DNA from 3 places in the Cupriavidus sp. 05T41 genome. Region 1 is predicted to be linked to each of the others. Evidence: predicted binding sites of a transcription regulator. Region 1 holds the regulator's gene; each other region holds the start of a gene.
The links. The regulator sigma-54, encoded in region 1, starts transcription at its own class of promoters, with help from an activator protein. The targets are predictions, from matches to a motif close to TGGCANGNAANCTGCTTT.
Positions count from the first base shown of each region.

Region 2: a site for sigma-54 is predicted at 936-953, ahead of urtA (urea ABC transporter substrate-binding protein). Genes of this name have one in related genera too.
Region 3: a site for sigma-54 is predicted at 874-891, ahead of AC1DKV_RS07525 (GTP cyclohydrolase II). Genes of this name have one in related genera too.

Region 1 is NZ_JBFTLQ010000010.1:129,636-131,900, reverse strand. Features, by position in the region: gene hpf (ribosome hibernation-promoting factor, HPF/YfiA family) at 316-666, opposite strand; gene AC1DKV_RS08535 (RNA polymerase factor sigma-54) at 716-2,191, opposite strand.
Region 2 is NZ_JBFTLQ010000027.1:18,793-21,057, forward strand. Features, by position in the region: gene urtA (urea ABC transporter substrate-binding protein) at 1-882, opposite strand, end outside; gene AC1DKV_RS17495 (hypothetical protein) at 1,273-1,551, shown strand; gene AC1DKV_RS17500 (hypothetical protein) at 1,604-1,750, shown strand; gene AC1DKV_RS17505 (MFS transporter) at 1,818-2,265, shown strand, end outside.
Region 3 is NZ_JBFTLQ010000009.1:33,472-35,736, reverse strand. Features, by position in the region: gene AC1DKV_RS07530 (acyltransferase family protein) at 1-668, shown strand, start outside; gene AC1DKV_RS07525 (GTP cyclohydrolase II) at 945-2,183, shown strand; gene AC1DKV_RS07520 (URC4/urg3 family protein) at 2,180-2,265, shown strand, end outside.

The sequences.
Region 1 (2,265 bases):
TTCACCGGTTATCCCATGCCGGTGTCGGGCGTCTGGCCATTATAGAGCAGGCCCGCCCCCGCCTTGTGCATTGCAATAGCCGATGCGCGGAAGCGGTGCCGCGCGCACGGAAAAATTGCCGCGCTATTGCTTATGTATTGCACAGCATACACCGGGAGCGTGGCCTTGCGGAATCCCCTTGCGTGATTCGATACCGGCCGTAAATGCGGGAGAACGCCACAAAAATGTGCGCAAAAAAGCCGCGCATCGGGCGCGGCTTGTTCTGGTTTCAAGGGACTGACACCGACGGCCCCCTAGGTGGGCCGCCAGGCACGGTCATTGCTGCATCTGCGCTGCGGCCAATTGATACTTGACCGCTTCGCGGTCGTGGCTTTGCACGCGATCCTTGTGGCGAATCACCTGCCGGTCGAGCTTGTCGACTAGCGCGTCGATAGCGGCATACAGGTCTTCGTGATGCGCTTCGACAAAGATGTCCTTGCCCTTGAGATGTAGATTGATTTCCGCGTACTGCCGCCGGTCCTTTTCTTTTGTATTGTCGACAGATAGCAGCACACTTACGCCAATGACTTGATCGAAATGCCTGACGATACGCTCCAGTTTCGTTTCCACGTACTCACGCAGCGGGGGCGTGATGTCCAAGTGGTGTCCACTGATCTTGAAGTTCATAGCGTTTCTCCTTCTGAAAGAGTTGCATCAGGCAGGCGATGCAACTCGGCTACAAAGACTTGCGGAGATTTACGGCAGGGATTTTCAGCGCCTCGCGGTACTTGGCGACGGTACGGCGCGCCACCACGAAGCCTTGCTCGCCGAGCAGTTCGGCGATCCTGCTATCCGACAGGGGATTCCTGGGATCTTCGGCTCCTATGAGTTGCTTGATCAACGCTCGAATTGCCGTTGAAGAGGCCGCGCCGCCGGTTTCTGTGGATACGTGACTGCCGAAGAAATACTTCAGCTCGAAAGTCCCCATCGGCGTTGCCATGTATTTATTGGTTGTCACCCGAGAGATGGTGGACTCGTGTAGACCCAGTGTATCGGCAATCTCCCGCAAAACCAAGGGGCGCATCGCAATTTCCCCGTGGGTGAAGAAGTTCTTTTGACGTTCGACAATCGCTTGTGCGACGCGCAATATGGTGTCGAAGCGCTGCTGGATATTCTTGATCAACCAGCGTGCTTCCTGCAATTTTTGCTGCAGTCCGGCAGCCCCTGAATCGCCTTTTGCACCGCGCAAAATCTGCGCGTACATATCGTTGATGCGTAGCCGCGGCATCACATCCGGATTGAGTTGCGCGATCCAGCCGCCGCTCATTTTTCGCACGAAAACATCCGGCACCACGAAATCCGCCTCGGGGCGGCTATAGGCATGGCCGGGATACGGGGCGAGCGAGCGGATCAGTTCGTGCGCGGCCTTGAGGTCGGCCTCGTCGACCTGCAGCGCTTTCTTCAGGCGCGTGTAGTCGCGCACCGCGAGCAGCTCCAGGTGGCTGGTGACGATGGTCAGGGCCAGTTCGCGCTGCGGATGGGTGAGCCGGCGCAGTTGCAGCGCCAGGCATTCGGCGGCGTTGCGCGCACCTACGCCGGCCGGGTCGAAGCTCTGCAGCAGGGTCAGGACGGCGTGTACCTCGTCGATCTCGAACTCGAGTTCCTCGGGCAGTTCGGCGCAGATCTCCTCGAGCGAAGCGCTAAGGTATCCGTCGTCGTCCAGCGACTCGACCAGGAAGATCGCGAGCCCTTTGTCGCGCATGGAAATCTTCAGCGGCGCGAGTTGCTCCATCAGGTGCTCGCGCAGCGTCGGCTCGGCGTCACGCAGCTGCATCGGCGTCTTTTCGTCCTCGTCGCCCTGCGGGCGGCGGGCAAAGTCGTCGAGGCTCCAGTCGCTGCCGTAATCCTCGCCGCTGTCGGCGTAGTTGTCGTCGCCATCGGCGGCGCCGTCGGGGCGGTTCTCGCTGGTGCCCTGGCCATCGGCGGGCGCAGGCGCGGGCGCGCTCTGCAGGTTGACGGAGCCATCGGCACCCACGCGCAGCGGGCTTTCGATCCAGTCGTTTTCGCGTTCGAGCAGGGGGTTCTCGGTGAGCGCTTGCTCAACTTCCTGCTGCAGTTCGAGCGTGGACAGTTGCAGCAGCCGGATCGACTGCTGGAGTTGCGGCGTAAGCGCGAGATGCTGCGAGAGGCGGAGCTGTAGCGACGGTTTCATGCGACCTATTTTATGCGCAACTTCCATGCCGTTGGAACGGAAATTGCTATCGCTGATGCCGCCGTGATCGTTTG
Region 2 (2,265 bases), on a different contig from region 1:
CTTGACCGACATGAAGTAGTTCCACGCGGCCAGGTGGCCCACCAGCGGCTTGGTATCGATGCCGCGCAACTCTTCCTCGCCGACCGAGAACGCCACCACCGGCACGTCCTTGGCCTTCAGGCCGGCGTTGCCCAGTTCCTTGTAGAAGGGCACGTTGGAGTCGCCGTTGATGGTGGAGATCACCGCGGTCTTGCCGCCCTGCGAGAACTTCTTGATGTTGGCGACGATGGTCTGGTAGTCGCTGTGGCCGAACGGCGTGTAGACTTCTTCGATATCCTTGTCCGCCACGCCCTTGCTCTTGAGGAAGGCGCGCAGGATCTTGTTGGTGGTGCGCGGGTAGACGTAGTCGGTGCCCAGCAGGAAGAAGCGCTTGGCGCCGCCGCCTTCCTTGCTCATCAGGTATTCCACCGCGGGGATGGCCTGCTGGTTGGGTGCCGCGCCGGTATAGAAGACGTTCTTGGACATCTCCTCGCCTTCATACTGCACCGGGTAGAACAGCAACGAATTCAGTTCCTCGTAGACCGGCAGCACCGACTTGCGCGATACCGAAGTCCAGCAGCCGAACGTGACGGCGACCTTGTCCTTGGTGATCAGCTGGCGGGCCTTCTCGGCGAACAGCGGCCAGTTGGAGGCCGGGTCCACCACCACCGGTTCGAGCTTGCGGCCGAGGACCCCGCCGCTCTTGTTGATCTCGTCGATGGTCATCAGCGCCACGTCCTTGAGGGACGTTTCGGAAATGGCCATGGTGCCGGACAGCGAATGCAGGATGCCGATCTTGATCGGCTCCTTGGACTGCGCCATTGCCAGCGGGCTGACGCCAGCGGTTGCGAAAAGCGCCGCGGCGGCTACCGCCGACAGCTTCAGCATGTCACGTCGTTTCATTACAGCTCCCAGATTGTCGTGTTTGATAAGGAACAACGCACCCCGGGAATGCTTCTGCAACTAGCGTGCCATGGCGTGAAGCGCGTGCCCGGGCCCTCCAGCACGGGCCCGGGCGCCTCCGGCGACAACGGCCGGCCCTTGCGCACCACGACAGTGCGCCGCCCGCGCGCACCAAGCATGTGCGGCGCGCAAAGCCCACTTCAGATTGGGGCACACCTGCACACCGGCACCGGCGGCGCTGGTGCGCGGCGGCACCATACTGCAGCGCGCCGGTCGCCTGCCTTCGCGCGCGACATGCTGCGCCGTGACTTGCCCGAATCCGGAAACGGCTCTATGGTTCCCCATCGCTGCGGCGGCACATAGAAAAAGCAGCAACCGGAGACAGCCAATTTGAAAGCCGCACGGCAGCAGCTGGACGGCACCGGCGCCCGCACGGGCGTGCCCGGCGCCGACCGTATCGTGGTCAGCGGGGCGGGCTTGGCCGGCACGGTCGTCGGCACGTGGCGCGACAACACCTGTCCCGGCCGTGGCAGCGACATCCCCTTTCATCCCTGCAGTTTTTCCTTTGCACCGAAGCGGGACCGGTCCGCGGCGTACCGCTGGCAGCCAGCCACGCCGCGCCGGCGGGATTTCACGCTGCGCAAGGCGGCTGAGGCCGCGGCCCGCTAGCCACCCTGCCCGCCCACGCCGTCGGGTCACGACCCGCGACAGGAGAATGCCAATGAGAGCGCCTGCAAGACAAAGCGGTCATGGCCACTGTCGCCGCGCCGGCGATCAGGCGCGCTGCGCGGAGACCGGCGGCGGCCACCTGGCCATGCCGGAGCAGCCCGGACGGCTGCGCGATCTGATCGTGCGGCACCTGGATTGAACGCGCCGCGCCCCGCTTCCCACCCGATTCCCACCCGCCTCTTCCCTGCCACCCACCGCGCATACCCATGAACCTTCCCTCGTCCTACCAGCCGCGTCGCGCCTGGGCCATGGCTTCGATGCTGACCTGGCTCGCGCTGATCAACTTCCTCGACAAGATCGTACTGGGCATGGTCGCCGTGCCGATGATGGCGGACCTGAAGCTGTCGCCCGCGGAATTCGGACTGGTCGCCAGCAGCTTCTTCTGGCTGTTCGCGCTGTCCACCGTGCTGGTGGGCTTTCTCTCCAACCGCGTTGCCACGCGCTGGCTGCTGCTGGCGATGGGCGTGGCATGGGCGGTACTGCAGGTGCCCGTGGTGCTGGCCGGCTCGGCCATGACCATCCTGGTGTGCCGCATGCTGCTGGGCGCGGCGGAGGGTCCGGCCTTCCCGATCTCCGTGCATGCGCTCTACAAATGGTTTCCCGACCACAAGCGCAACCTGCCCGTGGCGGTGGTGAACCAGGGCGCCACGGTGG
Region 3 (2,265 bases), on a different contig from region 1:
ACGTCGCCATCGACCTGCAGCTGTTTGCCTTGCTGATCGCGGCGCTGTGGCTGGCGCGCCGGTGCGCAAGGTGGTTCGACGTGGAGGGCGCCGTGTTCGGCATGCCACTGGTGGCGGGGCTGGCGCTGGCGTCGCTGTTCTGGTTCAACCGTGATGCCGCGTGGGATGTGTGGGCGATCTATTTCTTCGGCGCCTATGGCATGGGTACGCTGGCGTTCTGGGCGTCCGAGCCGGAGCGTTCGCCGGTGGCGCTGATGGTGCTGGGCGCGGCGGTGCTGGCCGCGCTGATCGTGGACTTCCGCCTGCGTATCGCAGTGGCCCTTGCGGTGGCCTTGCTGCTGGGCATGGCGCGTCGTGGCGGCTGGCTGGAGCACTGGCCGCGCGCCAATGTGCTGGCGTTCTTCGGCCGCATTTCCTACTCGGTTTTCCTGGTGCACTTCCCGGTGTGCCTGGTAGTCAACGCCGTGGTATCCCATCTTGCGCCGCACCAGCCCGTGCTCAATGCACTTGGCATGGTTGCCGCGTGGGTGCTGAGCAACGCGGCCGGCGCGCTGTTCTACCGTTATGTGGAGAGCGGGACGCCGCTGCGGGCCCTGCGCCAGGCGGTGTGGCCGGCCCGCGCCGAAGCGCCGCGGCGCCAGCCTGCCGGGCGGCAGCAGTCGACCTGAGCGGCCCGCCGGTTTTCCGGCGCATCGCAAGCAGACGCATGCCAACTGCGGCGCCAGGCCTGAACAGCCTGGCGCCGCTTTCACTTGGTGCCTGTGCACCGCGATCCGGCAGCGTGCGGGCATGCCACCGCACGGCTGCGGTGCGCCTGGTCAAGGTGCGGCATTGTTGGCCGCGCAACACAGGGTAAAAACMAGCATTGGGATATGGCATGAAGGTTGCCTACTATGAAACTGTAAACCTGACCGTTTGGTCAGGATTCCTGTTCCGAGGCTGCCATGTCCGATCATATCGTCCTGACCTCGCACGCACGCCGCGACAAGCCGGCGGAGCCCATTCACTGGGGGGCCGCCAGCGCCGCGGAGCGCGGTCCCGTGATCGCCAGCCTGACCAATCCCGACCAGCGCAACGTGATCGGCACCCACTCGGGCGCCTATGCGGTGTATCGCGCACTGGCGGTCGCCTCGGGCCGGCTGCAGCGCGATCACCGGGCTGACCTGACCGATACCGCGCCGGCCGAACCCATCGGCCCGCATCCACAGTGGGCCGACCCGGACAAGATCGTTTCCATGGATCCCTGGGGCCACCTGGTCTCCACCGCCTTTGCAGACCGGATCGCGGCGGGCATCGATATCCGGCCCTCGATTGCCGTTACCCGCGCCCATATCAATATGCCCGAACTGGCGGGCGCCATCGCGGCAGGGCGCCTGGTGCCGGACGGCCGGATCCTCCACGCCAACGGCGACGTGCGCGTGACCAAGGCCGCGATCGACCCGGTCTGGTACCTGCCGGGCCTGGCGCGGCGCTTCGATATCAAGGAAAGCGCGCTGCGCCGTGCCTTGTTCGAGCAGACCAGCGGCATGTTCCCCGAACTGGTGACGKGGGCGGACCTCAAGGTGTTCCTGCCGCCCATCGGCGGCATGACGTTGTACTTCTTCGGCGATGTCAGCCAGCTCGGCAAGCCCGAGACCAAGGTGGCCTGCCGTGTGCACGACGAATGCAACGGCTCCGACGTGTTCGGCTCCGATATCTGCACTTGCCGGCCCTATCTGGCGCATGGCATCGAGGTGTGCATCGAGATGGCGCAACAGGGCGGAGTGGGCCTGGTGGTCTACAACCGCAAGGAAGGCCGCGKGCTGGGCGAAGTCACCAAGTTCCTGGTCTACAACGCTCGCAAGCGCCAGGTCGGCGGCGACCGCGCCGAGACCTATTTKGCGCGCACGGAATGCGTGGCCGGCGTGCAGGACATGCGTTTCCAGGAACTCATGCCCGACGTTTTCCACTGGCTCGGCATCAAGCGCATCGACCGCTGGGCCTCGATGAGCAATATGAAGCACGGGGCGCTGACCGCCCAGGGTATCGAGGTGGTCGAGCAGGTGGCGATCCCCGATGCGCTGATTCCGGCCGACGCCCGCGTGGAAATCGACGCCAAGGTAGCGGCTGGCTACTTCACGAGCTATACCCCGCCGGATGCGGAAGAACTTGCACTGGCAAAGGGTAGAGGACTGAACGAATGAACCAGACACCTGAAGCGGGCGTGCCGGGCGGCCCGTCCGATGCCTTCACCCAACCCGCCAGCGACGGCGGCGGCTGGGCCAG